One region of the Pelomonas baiyunensis genome, then DNA from elsewhere that is predicted to be linked to it. Evidence: predicted binding sites of a transcription regulator. Region 1 holds the regulator's gene; each other region holds the start of a gene.
What was found. Region 1 encodes sigma-54, which starts transcription at its own class of promoters, with help from an activator protein. Its sites were predicted from a motif close to TGGCANGNAANCTGCTTT; they were not measured.

Region 1 (5,240 bases):
CTGCTACGCCTTCGAGCCCGCCGTGGAAGCCTGGGCCAAGCAGCTGCCCGCCGATGTGGCCTTCCGCAAGGTGCACGTGGCCTTCCGCGCCAACGTCAAGATCCACCAGCGCATGTTCTACGCGCTGGAAGCCCTGGGCAAAGAAGCCGCCGCCCGCCCCGCCATCTTCAACGCCATGCACCAGCAAGGCCTGGGGCTGGATGACGCCAAGGAGCAAGCCAAGTTCCTGAGCCCGCTGGGCATCGACCCGGTGAAGTACCAGGAGGCCTACAACTCCTTCGGCGTGGCCACCAAGTGCTCGCAGGCCGAAAAGCTGTCCGAGGCCTACCGCATCGACGGCGTGCCCATGCTGGGCGTGGCCGGCCGCTTCCTGACCTCGCCCGGCCAGGCCGGTGTGGGCCTGGGCCAGCGCCTGCCCGAGCATGAACTGGGCGCCCGCGCGCTGCAGATCACCGACTTCCTCATCCAGCGCGCGCGGAACAAGGCATGAGCGCCGCGCCGGGCCGCCCCAAGCACGCGCCCTCCCACCTGACGGCTCCGGCCGTCAGGCCGAAGGGTGCCGTCGTGACTCGCCGCCACGCCACCGCCGCACTGATCGCGGCGGGTTTCGGTCCGGCCGCCTGGGCCCAAGGCACCCCGGTGGAAGGCAAGCACTACGTGCGCCTCGGTCAGCCCCTGCCCAGCACGCCGGGCAAGATCGAGGTCATCGAGTTCTTCTTCTACATGTGCCCGCACTGCAACGCGTTCGATCCGTTGCTGGAAGCCTGGGTGCACCAGCTGCCGGCGGATGTGAGCTTCCGACGCGTGCCGGTGGGCCAGCAGCTGATGTTGAAGCTGCACCAGCGCATGTTCTACGCGCTGGAGGCGATGGGCGCCATGACACCCCAGGTGCACAGCGGCATCTTCAACGCCTTCCACCGCGGGGGCGTGCAAGCCACGGATGAAGCCGCCGTGACGGCCCTGGTGGGCCAGCTGGGCGTGGACACCGCCAAGTTCAAGCAGGCCTTCAACTCCTTCGGCATCCAGGCCAAGGTGCAGCAGGGCAGCAAGCTGGCCGAGCTGGCCGGCGCCCAGGAAGTGCCGGCCCTGGTGGTAGGCGGCCGCTGGCGCACCAGCCCCAGCCTGGCCGGCACACCAGGCCAGAGCGAAGCCACGCAAGGCCAGCAGGCCCTGGCCGTGGCCAGCCAGCTGCTGAAGCTGGCGCGGGCTTGAACGATTCCTGACAGGCTTGCCGCGAGGGAAAGCCTGAGCGGCACGGCAGGCCCCTAGAATGGCCTGCAACTTCCGTGCCGCCATGTCCCGCCACCTGATCTCCTTCGTTCCCGTGCTTGCCCTGGCGCTGGCGCTGCCGGCCGCCCAGGCCGAGAAGGCCGACCGGCTCAAGCCCTTCATCTTCACGCAGGAAAAGCTGGGGCGCGTCGACGCCGTGAACCAGCGCACCGAGCTGCTGGGCAACGTGGTCATCACCAAGGGCAGCCTGCTGCTCAAGGCCGAAAAGGTCGACATGCAGGAGACCCGCGAGGGCTACCACCAGGCGTTCGCCACCGGGGCTCCGGGCCAGCCGGTGAGCTTCCGCCAGGCGCGCGACGTGCCGGGGGAGTCCATCGAAGGCGTGGCCAATCAGCTGGAGTACGACACCCGCACCGAGACCGTGCGCTTCATCGGCAACGCCACCGTGCGGCGCCTGCGCGGCGCGGCCGTGGCGGAAGAAGTGACCGGCGCGGTCATCGTGTACGACAGCCGCACCGAAGTGTTCACGCTGGAAGGCGGCAGCACCTCGCCCAACCCGAACGGCCGCACCCGCATCGTCATGATGCCGCGCGTGCAGCCGGGCGACGACGCCGCGTCGGCCCCGCCGGCCAGCCTGCCGCTGAAGCCGTCCACCACGCTGCAACCGGGCAAGCCCTCGTGATGAGCGCGGCAGCGGTCAGCCCCGCGAACACCGCCGCGGCCTGCGGCAGCCGCCTGGAGGCCGAAGGCCTGGCCAAGAGCTACGGCGTGCGCCGCGTGGTGAAAGACGTGCACGTGCGCGTGGACTGCGGCGAGGTGGTGGGCCTGCTCGGCCCCAACGGCGCCGGCAAGACGACCAGCTTCTACATGATCGTGGGCCTGGTGCGCTCGGACGCCGGCGTCATTCGCATCGACGGCGCCGAAGTGCAGCGCCTGCCCATCCACCAACGCGCGCGCCTGGGCCTGTCCTACCTGCCGCAGGAAGCGTCCATCTTCCGCAAGCTCACGGTGGAGCAAAACATCCGCGCGGTGCTGGAGTTGCAGCAAGACGACGCCGGCCGCCCGCTGTCCAAGGCGCGCATCGACGAACTGCTGAATGGCCTGCTGCACGACCTGTCCATCGACAGCCTGCGCGACAGCCCGGCCCCGGCCCTGTCCGGCGGCGAGCGCCGACGGGTGGAAATCGCCCGCGCCCTGGCCACCCAGCCGCGCTTCATCCTGCTGGACGAGCCTTTCGCCGGCGTGGACCCGATCGCGGTGCTGGAGATCCAGCGCATCATCGGCTTCCTGAAGGCGCGCGGCATCGGCGTGCTGATCACCGACCACAACGTCCGCGAGACGCTGGGCATCTGTGACCGGGCCTACATCATCAGCGAAGGGGCCGTGCTGGCCGAAGGCATGCCCGACGAGATCGTGGCCAACGCCGACGTGCGCAAGGTCTACCTCGGCGAAAACTTCAAGATGTGACGCCATGAGCCCCTCGTCCAGCCTTGCCCCGCTGAACGCGGGCCAGTCTGACCGGTCTTGCAGACCGCGCCGCGCCCTGGGTCGCGGCCCTTCGGCAGGCACATGCCGCCCCCCGGGCGCCATGTGTCCAGCCTCAGCCCCCGAGGGGACGGCGATGCTTGCGGCATGGAGCCGCAAGCACATCGCCCTGGCGGGCCGGCTTGGGCGCGGCCCGGCGCTCGGCCCGCGAAACCTTCATCGCGACGTTGCACCATGAAGCAGACCCTCCAGGTCCGCCTCAGTCAGCACCTGGCGCTGACCCCCCAGCTGCAACAGTCCATCCGGCTGCTGCAGCTGTCCACGCTGGAGTTGCACCAGGAAGTGGAGCAGATGCTAGCCAGCAACCCGTTGCTGGAGACGGAGGAGGAATTCAGCGTCAGCACGCCGGAACTCGCCACCAACGCCCCGGCCGACAGCACCGGCAGCGACAACACGCCCGAAGGCGGCGAGCCGGAAGCCGCCGAGCTCAGCGGTGACGACTTCGGCGGCACCGAGCGCGACGACTGGGAAAACGGCACCGAGCGCGACGACTTCGACGGCATCCGCGAGCTGCCCTCCAGCAGCGGCAGTGCCAGCGGCGACGACGACGGCGAGCGCGAGAGCCAGGAGTCGGCCGAACTCACGCTGGCCCAGCACCTGGCGCAACAACTGGCCGGCCACCACCTGTCGGCCGAAGACCGCGCGGTGCTGCAGTTGCTGATCGAGTCGCTCAACGAAGACGGCTACCTCGAAGACCCGCTGGAAGACATCGCGGCCGGCTTTGCCGAGGACGAGGAAGAGCGCGAGGAGTTGCTGGACCGCCTGCGCTTTGCGCTGCGGCTGCTGCAAAGCCTGGAGCCTGCGGGCATCGGCGCGGCCAACTTGTCCGAGTGCCTGGTGCTGCAGCTGCGCGCGCTGCCCAAGAGCCCGGCGCAGGTGATTGCCATCCTGATCTGCAAGGGTCATCTCGAACTGCTGGCCAAGCGCGACATGCGCCGGCTGATGGCCGAGACCGGCGCCGACGAAGCGCTGCTGCGCGAGGCGCAGGCGCTGATCACGCAACTCGAGCCCAAACCCGGGCGGCGCTTTGCACAAGGCGCGGCCGCGGCCATCGTGCCGGACGTCATCGTGCGCAAGGTGGGGCGCGAGTTCCGCGTGATGCTCAACCCCGAGGTGGCGCCCAAGCTGCGCATCAACGAGCTCTACGCCAACGCGCTGCGCGCCACGCGCGGCGGCATCAGCAACTCGCCGCTGGGCGGGCAGCTGCAGGAGGCGCGCTGGTTCATCAAGAACATCCAGCAGCGCTTCGACACCATCCTGCGCGTCAGCACCGCCATCGTGGAGCGCCAGCGCGGCTTCTTCACCCACGGCGAGCTGGCCATGAAGCCGCTGGTGCTGCGCGAGATTGCCGACGAACTCGGCCTGCACGAAAGCACGATCTCCCGCGTCACCACCGCCAAGTACATGGCCACGCCCTGGGGCACCTTCGAGCTGAAGTACTTCTTCGGTTCGGGCCTGAGCACGGAAGCCGGCGGCGAGGCGTCCAGCACTGCCGTGCGGGCGTTGATCAAGCAGTTCGTGGCCGCGGAAGACACCAAGAAGCCGCTGTCTGACAGCGCGCTGGCCGCCATGCTGGAGGAACAAGGCATCCAGTGCGCGCGGCGCACGGTGGCCAAGTACCGCGAAGGCATGAAGATCGCCCCGGCGAACCTGCGCAAGGCGCTGTAAGCCGCCTCGGGCTGCGGCCCAAACGAGAAAAACTCCCGAACCCCGCCGTTGCGCGCCAAACGCCGCGCTTGCGCTGACCCGAGCAGGCGCGGAGACTCCGCTTCGCGATGCGGTTAGTCCCTGTGACGGAACCGTTCGCAGACCGCCTCGGAACCCCAGCAGTCCGGCGTGAAGTCCGAGCCGAGGCGTCGACCCCGTTCTGGCACCCATCATTCAGGGAGTTTGAAGATGCCCGTTCTCGCACGTCGCTCCTGGCTGGCGCTGGCCGCCGCCGCTGGCCTGTTCACCTGCATCCAGGCGTCCGCCTCGCTGCCTGCCGAGCTGCAAGCCAAGGTGGACAAGAGCAAAGCCAAGCTCGTGGCCCTGGCGGCCGACCCGGCCATGGTGGCCGCCGTGAAGGAAGCCAATGCCAAGGGCGACCCCGGCATGAGCAATGGCAAGTGGGTGGACCTGCCAGACACCGATCCCTTCATCCAGACGCTGCTCAAAACCAAGACCAGCCGGCAGATTGCCGACTGGGAGGCCAAGGACGACACCATCAACAAGCTGGTGCTGCGGGATCACAAGGGCAATCTGGTCGCGGCCAGCGTGCGCCCGCTGATCTGGAACAACGTGGCCCGCCCGGTGTTCGCACAGGCCATCAAGGGCCAGGCCTGGGCGGCCGAAGAGGTCAAGCCGGACCCGTCCACCCAGGTGCCCAGCGTGCAGCTGTCGGCCCCGGTGCTGGACGGCGGCAAGCCCATCGGCGTGCTGCACAGCGCCGTGACGGCCAAGTAAGGCGCCCCGGCCGCGCCGCG
Region 2 (5,240 bases), on a different contig from region 1:
CTCCGGTGAACAAATGGCCCGCGACCTGGACGCCGTGCTCGTGATGGACTTGCAGGCCGAACCCACTGCGCCGCAGGCGTCGTCGCGCACGGGCGGTGCCTTCGCGCAAACACTGCGGCTTCAGGCCGGCGAAGCAGGGCAGAATCCTCGGTCTTCTGCCACCGGCGGCCCGCCGTCTGATCCCCCTCAAGTCCCATGACCCTGGAGTTCTTCAGCGCCACCGACGTGGGCCGTGCGCGCGACAACAACGAAGACTCGGTGGCCCTTGATGAGGCCGCCGGGTTGATGGTGCTGGCCGACGGCATGGGCGGCTACAACGCCGGCGAGGTGGCCAGCCAGATGCTCACCAGCTTCGTGTGCACGGAATTGGGCCGTTGGCTGAAGGACGGCGGCCGCGAGGCGCGCGCGGCGGAAGTCAAGCGGGCGATGGACATCTGCGTGGACAACGCCAACCGCGCCATCTTCAACTCGGCCAACACCAACCCCCGCTACGCCGGCATGGGCACCACGCTCGTGCTGGGCGTCTTCCGCCCGGAAGGCCTGCTGCTGGGCCATGTGGGTGACTCGCGCGCCTACCGCTACCGGGGCGGCCGGCTCATGCAGATCACGCGTGACCACTCGCTGCTGCAGGAGCAGATCGACGCCGGCCTGCTGACCGTGGAAGAGGCCGCGTTCTCCAGCAACAAGAACCTCGTCACCCGCGCCGTGGGCGTGGAAGACACGGTGCTCATGGAGACGCATCTGCACGAAGTCCAGCCCGGCGACACCTACCTGATGTGCTCGGACGGCCTGTCGGACATGCTGGACGACGACAGCATGGCGAACCTCCTGCATGGCAATCAGGCCCTGCCCCAGGCCGCTCATGCACTGATCAACGCGGCCAATGACCACGGCGGCCGCGATAACATCGCCATCATTCTTGCCCGGCATGAGGGCCGCCAGCGCACCGAAAGCCGCAGCTGGTGGCCGTTCGGTCGCCGGGCTGGCAAAGATTCAGCTACCTGAAAAGTCGCGGCACGCACAACAGAACTTGAGGTCATACATGGGCAAACTGGTGGTTTCGCTCGACGGCGTCGTGATCAAGGACGTCCAGATCACGAAAGACAAGACCACGCTGGGTCGGCGGCCGTACAACGACATCGTCATCGACAACCTGGCCGTCAGTGGCGAGCACGCCGTGCTGCAAATGGTGGGCGCCGACGTCTTCATTGAAGACCTGAACTCCACCAACGGCACCTACATCAACGGCAAGGCGATCAAGAAACAGCTGCTGGCCGACAACGACACGGTCGAGATCGGCAAGTACAAGATCAAGTTCCTGCTGAGCGATGGCGGCGACTACGAAAAGACCATGATCCTGAAGCCGGGCAGCACGCCGCCCAGCGTCAGCCCGGCGGTCGGGGTCACGTCGTCGTACGGCGCCCTGGGTGCGGCCACCATCGGCCCGGCCTCCATCAAGGTGCTGACCGGCGCTGCGGCCGGCCGCGAAGTGGCGCTGACCAAGGTCGTCACCACGCTGGGCAAGCCCGGCGTGCAGGTTGCCTCCATCACCAAGCGCCCCACGGGCTACGTGTTTGCCCACGTGGAAGGCACGCACCGCCCGAGCGTCAACGGCATCCCGTTGACCGGCGAATCGATTGCACTGCGCACCGGCGACCTGATCGAGTTGGCCGGCACGCAGATGCAATTCATCCAGGGCTGACAACCCGCGCCGCCGGCACCGCCCTGGGCACCTGCGGGCGCGCTGCCGCCCGTGTGACATCCTCACGCACACGACAGGTCCAACCCGGTAATCCGACCGGTCAGCGGCCTCCGGCCCTGCGTACATTCTTGGCTCCGCCCCGCGCCTCGCGTGGGCCCACATCGAGCCACGCTTCGCATGAACATCCGCGTCCTGGGCTGCTCCGGCGCCATCGCCGCCGGCTACAAGACCACCGCCTTCCTGCTGGACGACGATGTGCTCATCGACGCCGGCACCGGCGTGGGCGATCTGCCCCTGGACGCCCTGGCCCGCATCGACCACATCCTGCTCAGCCACTCGCACCTGGACCACGTGCTGGGCATCCCGCTGCTGGCCGACGCCGTGCTGCGCATCCGCTCCGCCGCCCGCCGCCCGCCCATCCAGGTGCACGGCCTGCCCGACACCTTGGCGGCGCTGCGCGACAACATCTTCAACGGCGTGATCTGGCCCGACTTCACCGCTTTGCCCACGCGCGAGGCCCCGGTGTTGTCGCTGCATGAATTCCGCACCGGCGACCGCCTGAACCTCGATGGCCGCGTCATCGAAGTGCTGCCCGCCGCCCACACCGTGCCGGCCGTCGGCTTTGCGGTCGATGCCGGCCCCGACCGCGGCCATGCCCACTGGGTCTACACCGGTGACACCGGCCCCAACCCGGCCCTGTGGCAACGCCTGGCGCAACTGCGCCTGTCGCACCTGGTGATCGAAACCGCCTTCAGCGACGAAGAAGAGCGGCTCGCCCAGGTCAGCCAACACCTCTGCCCCAAAGAGCTGGGCCACGAACTCGCCCAGCTGGGCGGCAGCGTGGACGTTCGCATCACGCACATCAAGCCGGGCGAAGTGGAGGCCGTCATGCAAGGCGTCGCTGCACTGCAAAGCCCGCACTGCATCACGGCCCTGAACGCGGGCGACTGCATGGCCCTGTGAACCTGGACACCGGCCGCTCTGGCCCGCCGTTTGCCCCACCAGGCGCCCGTTCGGGCGCCTTTGTTTTTGTCACATCCAGCAACAGATGCCCACCATCCCGGCTGACGTTTTTCGGCAGCTGGCCGACCGCTGACAGAACGCGTCAGCCCCGATGTGACGCTTTTTGTCAGTCCACCCGCCAACTGGCCCGGAATCCGTGTGCTTTTCCACGGCTGACCTCGTCCAAAAAGCTGGCACGCCCCCTGCATTCAAGGAGCGTGTTCCCACCCACCACTCACTTTGCTGGAGTACTGACATGAACCTGAAAGCACGCGCCCAACAAGGCTTCACCCTGATCGAACTGATGATCGTCGTGGCCATCATCGGCATCCTGGCTGCTGTGGCGATTCCGCAGTACCGCGACTACACCTCGAAGTCCAAGGCCGCGTCCGTCGTGACCAGCTTGGGCGCTTACACCAAGGCCGTCGCCATCTGCACGCAGGAAACTGGCACCAACACGGGTTGCAATCTGAGCACCAACGGCATCCCGGCTTCCATGACCACCCCGCTGATCACGTCGGTGGCCGTCAGCAACGGCGCCATCACCGCCAACATTCCTGCCAACGCCATGGGCAACAGCGGCGCCAGCACCATCGTCCTGACGCCTGACCTGACCGACCCGGCTCGCATCAAGTTTGTTGCCACCTTCACCGGCACGATCCCGCAAGCGACCCAGGACTCCCTGACCAAGTCGTTCACCTGATCGATCTCTCGATCCAAGCGCAAGGGCCTTCGGGCCCTTGTCCTTTTGTGAGAGCCCAGTCAACCCGACGCGGCTCCCGATGGGAATGCAGCGCCCCATCACCGGGCCGAGCGCTTCCCCTTCCCCTTGAATCCCGTCGCCACATTTTCTGGAGTTGAACGATGAATCTGCGCACCCGTGCTCAACAAGGCTTCACCCTGATCGAACTGATGATCGTCGTAGCCATCATCGGCATCCTGGCTGCCGTGGCGATTCCGCAGTACCGCGACTACACCTCGAAGTCCAAGGCCGCGTCCGTTGTGACGAGCCTGGGCGCTTACGTCAAGGCTGTGGCCATCTGCACGCAGGAAACCGGCACCAACACGGGTTGCAATCTGAGCACCAACGGCATCCCGGCTTCCATGACCACCCCGCTGATCACGTCGGTGGCCGTCAGCAACGGCGCCATCACCGCCAACATTCCCGCCAACGCCATGGGCAACAGCGGCGCCAGCACCATCGTCCTGACGCCTGACCTGACCGACCCGGCTCGCATCAAGTTTGTTGCCACCTTCACCGGCACGATCCCACAAGCCACGCGTGATTCGCTGACCAAGTCGTTCACCTGATCTAGATTCAGCTGACGCAAAGGGCCTTCGGGCCCTTTGTGCTTTTCGCGCCCAGCACCCACCCCGGCACCCACCCCAGCGACAGCCGCCACGTACCCATGCCCCCACACGCCGCGCCGTCTCGATTGCCATCACCCCTGCTGGCCCTGATGGCGGCCTACCTGCTGGGCGTGCCGTTGCTCCTGCCGGTGGTCACGCCCGGACTGCTGGCCTACGACGGGGCCCGGGTGCTGCAACTGTTGTGCATGCCGCTGCTGGCTGCGGTGGCCCTGCAGGCCCCGGTGCCGGCGTTGTCCTCGCGCATGGCCTGGGGGGCAGCGGCCTTGGCGGCGCTGGGCGTGCTGTCCAGCGCGCTGGCGGCCAATCCGGCGATGGGGTTGCGCGAGGTGCTGAACCTCGCCAGCCTGCTGGCCGTGGGCGCGGTGCTGGCGTCTCAAGGCCGGCAGACGCTGGAACTGCTGCCCAAGGTGGCCGCGCTGGCCGTGGCGGTGTACGCCGTGCCGGTGTTGGGCATGGCGGTGCTGGGTGCCACCGAAGGCCTGCCGATCGCGGCCGACATGCCGCTGCCGGGCTTTGCCAACCGGCGCTACCTCAACCATGTGCAGACGGTCGCCCTGCCGCTGGCTGCGTTTGGGGTGCTGCAGTTCCGCAGTGCGCTCGGGCGCCTGCTGACCGGCGCAGGCCTGGTGGCCAGTGCCACGCTGCTGTGGATCACCCTCGGCCGGGGCAGCCTGTTCGGCTTGGCCGCCGCACTGTTGGTGTGGGGCCTGTGCTGGCGCCGCGGTCAGGCCAATGCGCGCCCGAACCTGGGGGTGTTGGGCGGCAGCCTGGCCCTCGGTGCCGTGCTGTCCGCGCTGCTTCAGGGGTGGTCCGGCGGACTCGCCCAAGCCGCCGGCTTGGCCCGAGACGCCGGCCCGGTGGAACTGGCCAGCGACCACTCCCGCTTCAGCCTCTGGATTCGCGCGTGGGACATGGCCATCGGATCGCCCTGGCTGGGCGCGGGACCCATGCACTACGCCATGGGCAACCATCCCAAGGCGGCACACCCCCACAACGAACCGCTGCAATGGCTGGCGGAATGGGGTTGGCCCGCCACGCTGCTCGCCGCGCTGTTGCTGGCGATGTTGGCTCGGGCGGCCTGGCGCCGTCAGCGCAGTTCGGCGGGCCAGCCTGCAACGCTGGGCGCTGCCGTGCTGGCCGCCTGGGCCTGCGTGTTCGTGGACAG
Region 3 (5,240 bases), on a different contig from region 1:
GATCGAGGTTGCGCTCGTCGCGGCCCTGGCGTGCCTGCTGCGCGATTTCAATCAGTTCCACCAGCACGCGGGGCGCGCCGTCGGGTGCCGCATCCATCTGCGACACGATGACGTGCACCGGCAACCCGTCTTCCGGCGCCCAGGCGCCGCGGCGCAGCAGCGCGTCGAAACGGCTGCTGGAGTACTGGTTGGCGGCCACACCGGCGAGGGTTTCGGTCAGGCGCTGCGCGTCGTCAAACCAATCCGGCAGCTGCGCCTTTTGCACTGCACGGCGCGACACGCGCATCACGTTCTCGAACGCAGTGTTGGCGAAGCGGCAGTCGCCCTGGGCACCCACCACCACCACCATGGTGGCCAGCAGGTCCAGGCCCGCGAATTCGGCGGGCACGAGTGAAGCATCAGGCATGAAAAGCCTCGAATCCATCGAAAAGGGGCGCACGGCGCCCGCAGGGACGGCCGGCACGGCGGCGTCCCGAGACGGCAGCGTCAGGACGGCAGCTTGGCGATCTCGCGCTTGAGCGCCTGCACGTCGGCCTCGTAGCGGGCGATGTTGTCCTTGAGCTCGCCCATGCGGTCCAGGTACTTCTGGTAGTTGCGCTCGTCGCCGCGGCGCTCGCCCTGGCCGTTGTTGAATTCGCGCTGCGCGCTGGACAGGCGCTCTTCGGCCTGGCGCAGCTCGGTTTGCAGCACGCGACGGCGCTCGTCGTCGCGCACGCGCTGCTGGCCGGCGTCGACGCGGTTGTCATTGGCACCGGCCCGCGGGCCATCGGGCGCGGGGGCTGCACCCGGCCGGGGTTTGGCACCCTGCACCACCGTGATGGGCGTGCCCTCGATGGTGCGGCAACCCTTCTCGCTGGCTTCCTTGGCGGACAGCGCGTCGGTGTACAGCACCGGTGGCCCCGGGCAGCGATACACCGGGCCCTGGGCCTGGGCGCCCAGGCTGGCCAGAAGAATCAGCGGTGCCAGCAGTCGATTCAGCATGGCGGCATTGTGGCTCAGACACTGCAATGAAAAAGGGGCCGCACGGGCGGCCCCTCTCCAGGGATGACCAGGCAGCGGGATGGCTGCCTGCGTTCATCACAGGGCGTAGTACATGTCGAATTCGACCGGGTGCGTGGCCATGCGGAAGCGGGTCACTTCCTGCATCTTCAGGTCGATGTAGGCATCGATGTACGCATCGGTGAACACGCCACCCTTGGTCAGGAACGCGCGGTCCTTGTCCAGGTACTCCAGAGCCTGGTCCAGGCTGTGGCAGACGGTCGGGATCTTCGCGTCTTCTTCCGGCGGCAGGTGGTACAGGTCCTTCGTGGCGGCTTCGCCCGGATGGATCTTGTTTTCCACGCCGTCCAGACCGGCCATCAGCAGTGCTGCGAAGCACAGGTACGGGTTGGCGGAAGGATCCGGGAAGCGGGCTTCCACGCGACGGCCCTTGGGGTTGGCCACGTACGGAATGCGGATAGAGGCCGAGCGGTTCTTGGCCGAGTAGGCCAGCTTCACCGGGGCTTCGAAGCCCGGCACCAGACGCTTGTACGAGTTCGTACCCGGGTTGGTGATGGCGTTCAGCGCGCGAGCGTGCTTGATGATGCCGCCGATGTAGTACAGGGCGAAATCGCTCAGGCCGGCGTAGCCGTCACCGGCGAACAGGTTCTTGCCGTCCTTCCAGACGGACTGGTGAACGTGCATGCCGCTGCCGTTGTCGCCGACGAGCGGCTTGGGCATGAAGGTGGCCGTCTTGCCGTAGGCGTGCGCCACGTTCTGGACGATGTACTTTTGCAGCTGAGTCCAGTCAGCGCGCTGCACCAGCGAGCTGAACTTGGTGCCGATTTCCATCTGACCGGCGTTGGCCACTTCGTGGTGGTGCACTTCGACCGGGATGCCCATCTGTTCGAGGATCAGGCACATCTCCGAGCGCATGTCCTGGCCGCTGTCGACCGGGGGCACGGGGAAGTAGCCGCCCTTGACGGTGGGACGGTAGCCGGAGTTGCCGTGCTCGTATTCCTTGGACGAGTTCCAAGCGCCTTCTTCGGACTCGATCTTGAAGAACGAGCCGGACATTTCATTGCCCCAGCGCACGCTGTCGAAGATGAAGAACTCGGGTTCCGGACCGAAGTAGGCGGTGTCACCCAGACCCGACGACTTCAGGTACGCCTCGGCGCGCTTGGCCAGGGAACGCGGATCGCGCTCGTAGGCCTTGCCGTCGGCGGGGTCGACCACGTCGCAGGTCAGGATCAGGGTCGGCTCTTCGAAGAACGGGTCGATGTTGGCCGTGTTCGGGTCCGGCATCAGCAGCATGTCCGAGGCTTCGATGCCCTTCCAGCCGGCGATGGACGAGCCGTCGAAGGCGTGGCCCGACGTGAACTTGTCTTCGTCAAAAGCGGACACCGGCACGGAGACGTGCTGCTCCTTGCCACGGGTATCAGTGAAGCGGAAGTCAACGAACTTGACTTCGTTCTCCTTCACCATGTTCATCACATCGGCGACGGTCTTGGCCATCAAAAGCTCCTAGCGGAATCGGACAGGGGTGGGATGCTGCCGCCAGCGCTCGCGCGCCAGCAGCCACGAGAAAAATTAAAGCAGGTTGTGTGCCAGATGCACCGACATGGATCGTCGCCCGCTGCTGCTGGGAATTATGGTGTGACGTCGGTTACGGGGCCAGAACTATCGCACCAGCTCAGTGCTGATCGATGCACCAAAGTGGATCACGCCCTGTTTCAGTGCATCGTAGGCGGGCAGCAGTTGCTCGGCGTCACCTTTGACGCCCAGTTCGATGCAGCGGCCCCACTGCGGGTGGTCGACGCTGGGCAGGCTGAACACCTTGATGCCCGGGAACTGGGCCTCCAGCGCTTCCATCAGCGGCGTGAGGCTGGCCTCCATCGCGCCTTGCACGATGAGCGACCGCTCCAGCACCTGCACCGCGCGGTGCAATTGAGGGTAGCGATCCAGCACCCAGGACATCATGGGGTGCGCCATCACCGGGAAGCCCGGCACGAAGTGCACATGCCCGACGAAGAAGCCCGGGATCTTGTTGTACGGGTTGGGAATGATGCTGGCGCCTTCAGGGAACACACCCATCTCGAAGCGCCGCAGGCTGTCCGGCTCGTCCGCCGTGACGGCCTTGCCTTGTTCGGCCGCCATTTGCTGGATGCGCTGCCAGATGAGTTCGCGCGCCTCGGGGTGCAGCGCCAGCGGCCGGCCCAGCGCCAACGCGGCGGACTGGCGGGTGTGGTCGTCCGGCGTGGCGCCGATGCCGCCGCAGCTCACCACCAGGTCGCCACTGGCAAAGGCCTCGCGCAGCCGCTCGGTGAGGCGCTCGCGGTCATCGCCCAGGTACTGCACCCAGGACAGCTGCATGCCGCGCTCCGACAGCAGCTCGATGAACTTGGCCATGTGCGAGTCGCGCCGCTTGCCCGACAGGATCTCGTCGCCAATGATGATCAGACCGACTTGCATGAGGTTCAACTTTCCAAAACAAGGGCCGACTCGGCCACAGGCTCCGCCCCGCGGCGGGCCTGCAGGGCGGCCAGCGCGTAATGCGCGAACCAGGCCGTGGAGAAGGCGAACACCAGGGTGTAGAGCCAAATGGCCACCAGCACCACAAAGGGGGCAAAGATGATGCCGGTGACGCCCAGCAGCGCCCACAAGAGCGACGGCACCGCCCCGAGGTAGCCGCTGAACACGCCCATGGCCAGCATGGGGGCGCGGTGCTCGCGCATCAGCGCCAGCCGCTCGTCGCGCGAGGCGTGCTCGGCCAGCACATCAAACCCGAACACCCGGTACGTGAGCCAGCCCCAGATCAACGGCGGCAGCACCATCACCAGCGGCGGAATCAGCCACAGCGGCATGGACAGCGCCAGCAGCAGCAGCGCCAGCAGCGTGGCGCCCAGCGACGCCAGCGCGCTTTGCACGAGCGAGCCGCCGCGCTTCTTCTCGAGCAGCGGGAAGCGGCGTTGGGCCACCAGGCCGACGATGGCCGGCGTCATGCACAGCGCCACCAGCAGCAGACTCAGCAGCAGCACCACCGGCAGCACGCCCGCCAGCACCACGATGGCGGCCAGCGCGCTGCGGAACTCCTGCAAACCGAAGGTGTCCAGCCACTGCAGCAGGCTCTCCACCAGGCGCCAGTTCTCCAGCGTGGCGCGCACGCTCGCCACCGACGCTTCCCAGAAGAAGTACATGAAGCCAAACACCAGCACGCCGCCAATCACCAGCGGCAGCAGCGACAGCGCGATGACGCGCGGATGCAGGCAGTAGGCCGCCGCGCGCCAGAAGGAATCGATCAGGCCTTGCATCAGGCGGGCTTTCCTCGGAAAACAGAAATCAGACGCTGCAGGCCCAGCCACTGCTGGCGCCAGAAGCCGCGCCCGTAGTCGCGTCCGCCCTCTTCGGGCAGTTGGTCTCGCACGCCGGTGGGGTCGAAACGGGGCGAGAAGTTGGCGGTGCGGAACAGCACATCCCACACCGGCAGCAGCACGCCAAAGTTGTGGCCGCCCAGCGTGCCCCGGCCAGCGCTTTCATGGCCGATGCCGATGCTGTGGTGCAACCGGTGAAAGCGCGGGCTGATCAGCAAACGCTCGCCCACGGCCCCAAAGCTCAGCCGGGTGTTGGCGTGCTGCAGGCTCTCCAGCAGCTGCGTGATGACGGTGATGGCCACGAACTGCCCCGGCTCCACGCCAATGACGCGGGCCAGCAGCGCGAACGCCGTGCCCGTGATGACATCGTCCAGCAGGTGGGTGCGGTTGTCGCTCCACATCGTCATCTGCCGCTGGCTGTGGTGCAGGCTGTGCAAGGCCCACCACCAATTGAATTGGTGCTGCGCGCGGTGCAGCCAGTAATTGACGAAGTCGAACACCACCAGATAGATCAGCAAGCTCACCCAGCCGATGTCGGTCACGCCGGGCCACATCGCATCGAGCTGCCAGGTGGGCAGGCCCGCCAGGCGCAGCTGGCCGGCGATGGCGTCCCACGCCGGTTGCACCGCAAAGAACAAGCCCAGCCGCACCAGGCCCAGGCGGTGGATCAAGGTGTAGATCACATCGGTGCGCACGGCCGCGCGGTCGGTCACCGGCTCGGCGGGCCAGCGGCGCTCGAGCAGGCCGATGCCGAGCAGCAGCACGGCAATCTGGATCACGCCCCACAGCAGCCAGCCGGTCGCGTCGAACGCGTCTTCCAGCAGGTTGCCAAAGCCCAGCCCGAAGGCGATGGGCTGAACGACGGCCTCGTACAAGGCCAATTGCAGGGCG
Region 4 (5,240 bases), on a different contig from region 1:
GTCAGTGCCACAAGGTCGCTGGCGGCCAGCAGGGCCGGACGCGAGCGCACGGCCAGCGTGCGGCTGGACAGTGGTGCCACATCCAGCCCCAACTGCGCCAGCGTGGGCGCGTGCTGTTCGGCTGCGGCCACTTCTTCAGGGGTGGCGGCAAAGCTCACGGGGATCAGCAACGGCTGGCTCTCGATCAGCGCGGCGCCGAGCTTGGCTTTCAGCCGCTCGTACACCACGCGCTCATGGGCGGCATGCATGTCCACGATCACCAAGCCCTGGGCGTTCTCGGCCAGGATGTACACGCCCTGGATCTGCGCAATCGCGCGGCCCAGCGGCCAGTCGTGGTCGGGTAGTGGGGCCGGGGGCGCTGGCTGAACCGCTGGCTGGAATGCCGGTGCGCTCCCGGCGGGGCGGGTGGGCAAGCCGGGGTTGTGCGGCGCCCAGAGCGCTTCGTGCTGGCCCAGCGACAGGCGCACCTGCTCAGCCGACGGGGGCACGGGCGGGGTGAAGAGAGCATAGCCGGCGCGGGGTTCAGCGGCTTGCGGAGCGGGGCCGCCCAAGGTCCACGGGGCGGGTGAGGGCGACGCCACGGACAAGGCCGCTGCCGGCGATGCTGCGTCCGCCGCGGTGGCGCTTTGGGACTTGGCCAGCGCATCCACAAACGCGCGCCGCACGCTTTGATGTAACGCGCGGCCGTCTCGAAAGCGCACTTCGATCTTGGTAGGGTGCACGTTCACATCCACCAGCTCGGGCGCAATCTCGATGAACAGCACGTAGCTGGGCTGCCGGTGGCCGTGCAGCACGTCTTCATAGGCCGAGCGGATGGCGTGGCTGATGAGCTTGTCACGCACATAGCGGCCGTTGACCCACACGTACTGCTGGTCTGCCCGCGAACGCGCGGCTTCCGGCAGGCCGGCCCGGCCGGTCAGGGCCATCGGCCCGATGCTCAGTTCGAACTCCCGGCTGTCGGACACGAAGTCGTCGCCCAGCACATCGCGGATGCGCTGCTCGACCGAGGCAGCGCGCCACTGGTCGACCAGCTTGCCTTCGTGCCAGATGGCAAAGCCCACATCCGGCCGGGCCAGCGCGTGGCGCCGAACGGCTTCAACGCAGTGGGCCAGTTCGGTGGCGTCGGTCTTCAAAAACTTGCGGCGTGCGGGCGTCGAGAAGAACAGCTCGCGCACCTCGACGCTGGTGCCTCGGGCACGCGCAGCCGGTTGCAGTTCGCCGCTGCGGGCGTCCAGCCGGTGCGCGTGCGCGTCCGCCGCGGTGCGCGAGGCCAGGGCCATGTCCGACACCGAGGCGATGGCCGCCAGCGCTTCACCGCGGAAGCCCATGGTCGCCACCGATTCGAGGTCGTGCAGGTTGGCGATCTTGCTGGTGGCGTGGCGCTTGAGCGCCAGAGGCAGCTGCGCCACCGGAATGCCGCAGCCGTCGTCTTCCACCACGATGGACCGCACCCCACCGCCCATCAACTTCACCTGGATGTGCGTGGCGCCCGCGTCCAGCGCGTTGTCCACCAACTCCCGAACCACCGAAGCCGGCCGCTCCACCACCTCGCCCGCGGCGATCTGGCTGATCAGTTCGTCGGGGAGTTCATGGATGGGGCGCGGGGCCGGTGACTGCTGCTCGGGCTCAGCGCGGTAAGGGGCGTGCATCCTGAAATTGTAGGAGTCGCCGCCCGAAGCACGGGGGTGGGCAGGGAACGGGAGCGCCGACCCGAATGCATCCCTGATTCGCGGGTGTCGGAGAAATTTTCATTCTTCGGGTTGAGGATGGGCAGAACTGTCTGAGAGCCTTTATCCATCGGATGTAGGACGACATGGCATGCGAATTGCGTTAAGCGCCTGCTCCCTCTTCTCATCCTCAGGATTCAAAACAATGAAGAAGCTTTTTGCGACGGCCGCAGTGGCCACGATGACCGTTCTGGCCAGCACGTCGGCACACGCCACGCTCGTGCCGGTGGGCGTTCAAAACAACGTGACCGCTGCCACGGTCGCAGGCTGGGGCTTCACCCAGTGCTTCTCGGCCACCTATGGCACCTTGGGCCTGACGACGGCCGGCATGTTGTCGGGCTGCCAAGGTGACACGCTGATGCTGGCCGCTCGCCGCACCGGCAGCGCGGTTTATGAAGTGTTGGGCGCTGCCAGCTACGCCGACGTGACCTTCAACACCGGCACGGGCAACGTGACCCACAACGCCAACGGTATCGAGTGGTACTTCAACAACAACTGGTCCTGGGGTTTCGCTGCCGGTGGTGACCTCGTCAGCCGCAACTCTTGCGACACGGCGAGCACCAACGCGGCCCAGCGCCTGTGCTGGCACACCCATCAGGGGTACTCCGGCGGGTGGCGTGCCGGCACCTTCACGGGCCTGAACAACGACCAAGGTTGGGAGAAGGTCATCCTGGTGGCCAACGCCAACTCCGTGCCGGAACCGGCCAGCGTGGCGCTGGTGGGCGTGGCCCTGTTGGGCTTGGGCGCAGCCCGCAAGCGCAAGAGCGCTTGAGTTTTTGACGGTTCGACGTCAGGCGTACGGATCGCCTGACGGGCTGCCTGATCCCCGCACCGGCCCTGCGCCAGCGGGGATTATTTTTGGTCACGTGGCAGTTCAATAATCCCGCCCCATGGATTTCCTGCCCTTCCTTCTTGATTTCATCCTCCACGTCGACCGCCACTTGGCGGACTTCGTGCAGAGCTATGGCGCCTGGGTGTACGCGCTGCTGTTCGTGATCATCTTTGTGGAGACCGGCGTGGTGGTCATGCCGTTTCTGCCCGGCGACTCGCTGCTGTTCGTCGTGGGCGCCATGTGCGGCGTGGGCTTGATGGACCTGGGCACCTCGATGGCGCTGCTGACGGCGGCGGCGATTCTGGGCAACCAGAGCAACTACACGATCGGCCGGTACTTCGGGCCACGGGTGTTCCAGTGGGAGAACTCGCGCTTCTTCAACAAGGCGGCGTTCGACAAGGCACACGCGTTTTACGAGAAGCACGGTGGCTTCACCATCGTTGCGGCCCGGTTCATGCCGTTCCTGCGCACGTTTGCGCCGTTCGTGGCCGGGGTGGCGCAGATGACGCGGCGCAAGTTCACGATGTACGACGTCGGCGGCGGTGCCCTTTGGGTGTGTGGCATCACATTGATCGGCTATGTGTTCGGCAACGTGCCGTGGGTGAAGGCGCATCTGGACAAGATCATCTGGGCCATCATCCTCATCCCGGGGCTGATCGTGATCGGCGGCAGCCTGAAGGGGCGGCTGAAGAAGACCGCGGGCTGACTTTCGGGCGGTGTGCGGGGGCGGTCTAGAGTCGCGGGTTTCGCGACCTGATCGGAGATCCCGATGACCTTGTCCCGCATCGCCTTGGCGCTGACCTGCGCCTGGATGGCGGCCGGCACCGCCGCCGCTGCTGAGTCCACCCTGATGCTGCGCCAGCCGGCCGTGTCCAAAGACCGCCTGGCCTTTGTGTACGGTGGTGACCTGTGGCTGGCCGACCGCAACGGCGCCAACCCGCGCCGACTCACCAGCCATGCGGCCAGCGAATTCGCGCCGCGGTTTTCGCCTGACGGGCAGCGCATCGCGTTCTCGGCCACCTACGACGGCAACACCGACGTCTATGTGATCGGCGTGGAGGGCGGCGCGCCCAAGCGCCTGACCTGGCACCCGAGCGCCGATGTCGTCAGCGGCTGGAGCCCCGACGGCAAGCGGGTGCTCTTTGCCTCGCCCCGCGAGGTGTTGAACAACCGCAGCAACCAGCTCTTTGAGGTGAGCGTGGACGGCGGCGCGGAAAAGCAAGTGATGAAGGCGGTGGCCTTCGAGGGCGCGTGGTCGGCCGACGGCAAGAAGCTGGCCTATCGCCCCTACAACGCGGCCTACGCCGGCCCCAGCGGCTGGCGCCAGAGCCGGGGCGGCTCCACCCCGCCGGTGTGGATCATGGACATGGCCAGCCAAGCCTGGGAGCAGATTCCCCACGTGAACGCGACCGACTCCGCGCCGGTGTGGGCGGCCGGCGAGGTGGTGTTCATCTCCGACCGCAACGATGGCGCGGCCAACCTGTTTGCCTACAACCCCGCCAACAAGTCGCTGCGCCAACTGACCCGCGAGACCCAGTGGGACGTGCGCAGCGTGGACGCCGTGGGCCGCACGCTGGTGTACGAAGCCGGTGGCCGCATCAAGCAGATCGACCTCGCCGGCGGCGAGCCCCAGGTGCTGAACATCCAGGTGGCAGGCGCCGACCCGCAAGCGCGCGTGCAGTGGCGCGATGCCGGCAAGGCGTTGACGCAGGCTCGCCTGTCCAGCACCGGCAAGCGTGTGGTGGTGAGCGCGCGGGGCGAGGTGTTCACCGTGCCGGTGAAAGACGGCACCGTGCGCAACCTGACCGAGACCTCCGGCGTGCGTGAGAAAGATGCACTGTGGAGCCCCGATGGCCAGCGCGTGGCCTACATCTCCGATGCGCCGGGTATGCGGCATGAACTGGTGCTGCAAGCCCAGACCGGCCTGGGCGCGAAGGAGCGCTTCCTGCTGCCTGAGGCGGGCTACTTCACCTTGCTGGACTGGTCGCCCGACGGGCAGCAGCTGGTGCTGCAAGACAACCACCTGAGCCTGTACCGCCTGGGCCTGGCGGCCGGGGCGCAGCGCGGGCAGCTCGTGAAGCTGTCCACCGACGTTCGGCGCCTGGGCGGTGACGGCTTTGCCGTGTCGTTCTCACCGGACAGCCGCTGGCTGGCCTTCACCACCTCGGGTGAGAACTACATGGGCCGCATCGTGTTGCACGAACTGGCCACGGGCCGCAACCACACCGTGACCGACGGGCTGACCCACGCCGGCAACCCGGTGTTCTCGGCCAAGGGCGACTATTTGTTCTTCACCGCGTCCATCAACGCCGGCCCGAGCCGCGTGGGGCTGGACCTCTCCACGCAAGAGCGCCCCCAGCGCGCCGGTCTGTACGCCCTGGTGCTGGCGGCGGACGGCAAATCGCCGCTCGCGCCCAAGGCGGGCGATGAAGAGGCCAAGAAGGACGAGAAGAAGGACGACAAGCCGGGCGGCAGCAAGCCAGACGCCAAACCCGATGGGAAGGCCGACGCCAAGAAGGATGACAAGAAGGACGACAAGCCCAAGGCTGAGGCGGTCAAGCCCATCCGCGTCGACCTGAACGGCCTGGCCGACCGCGTGGTGGCCCTGCCGGTGGCCGAGCGCAACTACGCCGAGCTGGCCGTCGGTGCCGACGGCGCACTGTTCTACCTGCAGCGCCCGC

Region 2: the regulator sigma-54 is predicted to act here: its motif matches at 2,897-2,914, upstream of ACG01O_RS11755 (pilin).
Region 3: the regulator sigma-54 is predicted to act here: its motif matches at 2,571-2,588, upstream of glnA (type I glutamate--ammonia ligase).
Region 4: the regulator sigma-54 is predicted to act here: its motif matches at 1,815-1,832, upstream of ACG01O_RS09980 (PEP-CTERM sorting domain-containing protein).

The regions. Positions count from the first base shown of each region.
Region 1 covers NZ_JBIGIB010000004.1:339,431-344,670, forward strand. Annotated here, with positions in the region: gene ACG01O_RS15700 (thiol:disulfide interchange protein DsbA/DsbL) at 1-490, shown strand, start outside; gene ACG01O_RS15705 (thiol:disulfide interchange protein DsbA/DsbL) at 565-1,212, shown strand; gene lptA (lipopolysaccharide transport periplasmic protein LptA) at 1,295-1,912, shown strand; gene lptB (LPS export ABC transporter ATP-binding protein) at 1,912-2,697, shown strand; gene ACG01O_RS15720 (RNA polymerase factor sigma-54) at 2,950-4,443, shown strand; gene ACG01O_RS15725 (hypothetical protein) at 4,672-5,220, shown strand.
Region 2 covers NZ_JBIGIB010000003.1:285,286-290,525, reverse strand. Annotated here, with positions in the region: gene ACG01O_RS11775 (serine/threonine-protein kinase) at 1-199, shown strand, start outside; gene ACG01O_RS11770 (Stp1/IreP family PP2C-type Ser/Thr phosphatase) at 196-1,005, shown strand; gene ACG01O_RS11765 (FHA domain-containing protein) at 1,043-1,702, shown strand; gene ACG01O_RS11760 (MBL fold metallo-hydrolase) at 1,880-2,665, shown strand; gene ACG01O_RS11755 (pilin) at 2,961-3,407, shown strand; gene ACG01O_RS11750 (pilin) at 3,569-4,015, shown strand; gene ACG01O_RS11745 (O-antigen ligase family protein) at 4,114-5,240, shown strand, end outside.
Region 3 covers NZ_JBIGIB010000001.1:947,235-952,474, reverse strand. Annotated here, with positions in the region: gene glnL (nitrogen regulation protein NR(II)) at 1-406, opposite strand, end outside; gene ACG01O_RS04260 (hypothetical protein) at 487-981, opposite strand; gene glnA (type I glutamate--ammonia ligase) at 1,078-2,493, opposite strand; gene ACG01O_RS04250 (competence/damage-inducible protein A) at 2,659-3,450, opposite strand; gene ACG01O_RS04245 (EI24 domain-containing protein) at 3,456-4,289, opposite strand; gene ACG01O_RS04240 (sterol desaturase family protein) at 4,289-5,240, opposite strand, start outside.
Region 4 covers NZ_JBIGIB010000002.1:780,310-785,549, forward strand. Annotated here, with positions in the region: gene mutL (DNA mismatch repair endonuclease MutL) at 1-1,649, opposite strand, end outside; gene ACG01O_RS09980 (PEP-CTERM sorting domain-containing protein) at 1,873-2,499, shown strand; gene ACG01O_RS09985 (DedA family protein) at 2,618-3,265, shown strand; gene ACG01O_RS09990 (S41 family peptidase) at 3,329-5,240, shown strand, end outside.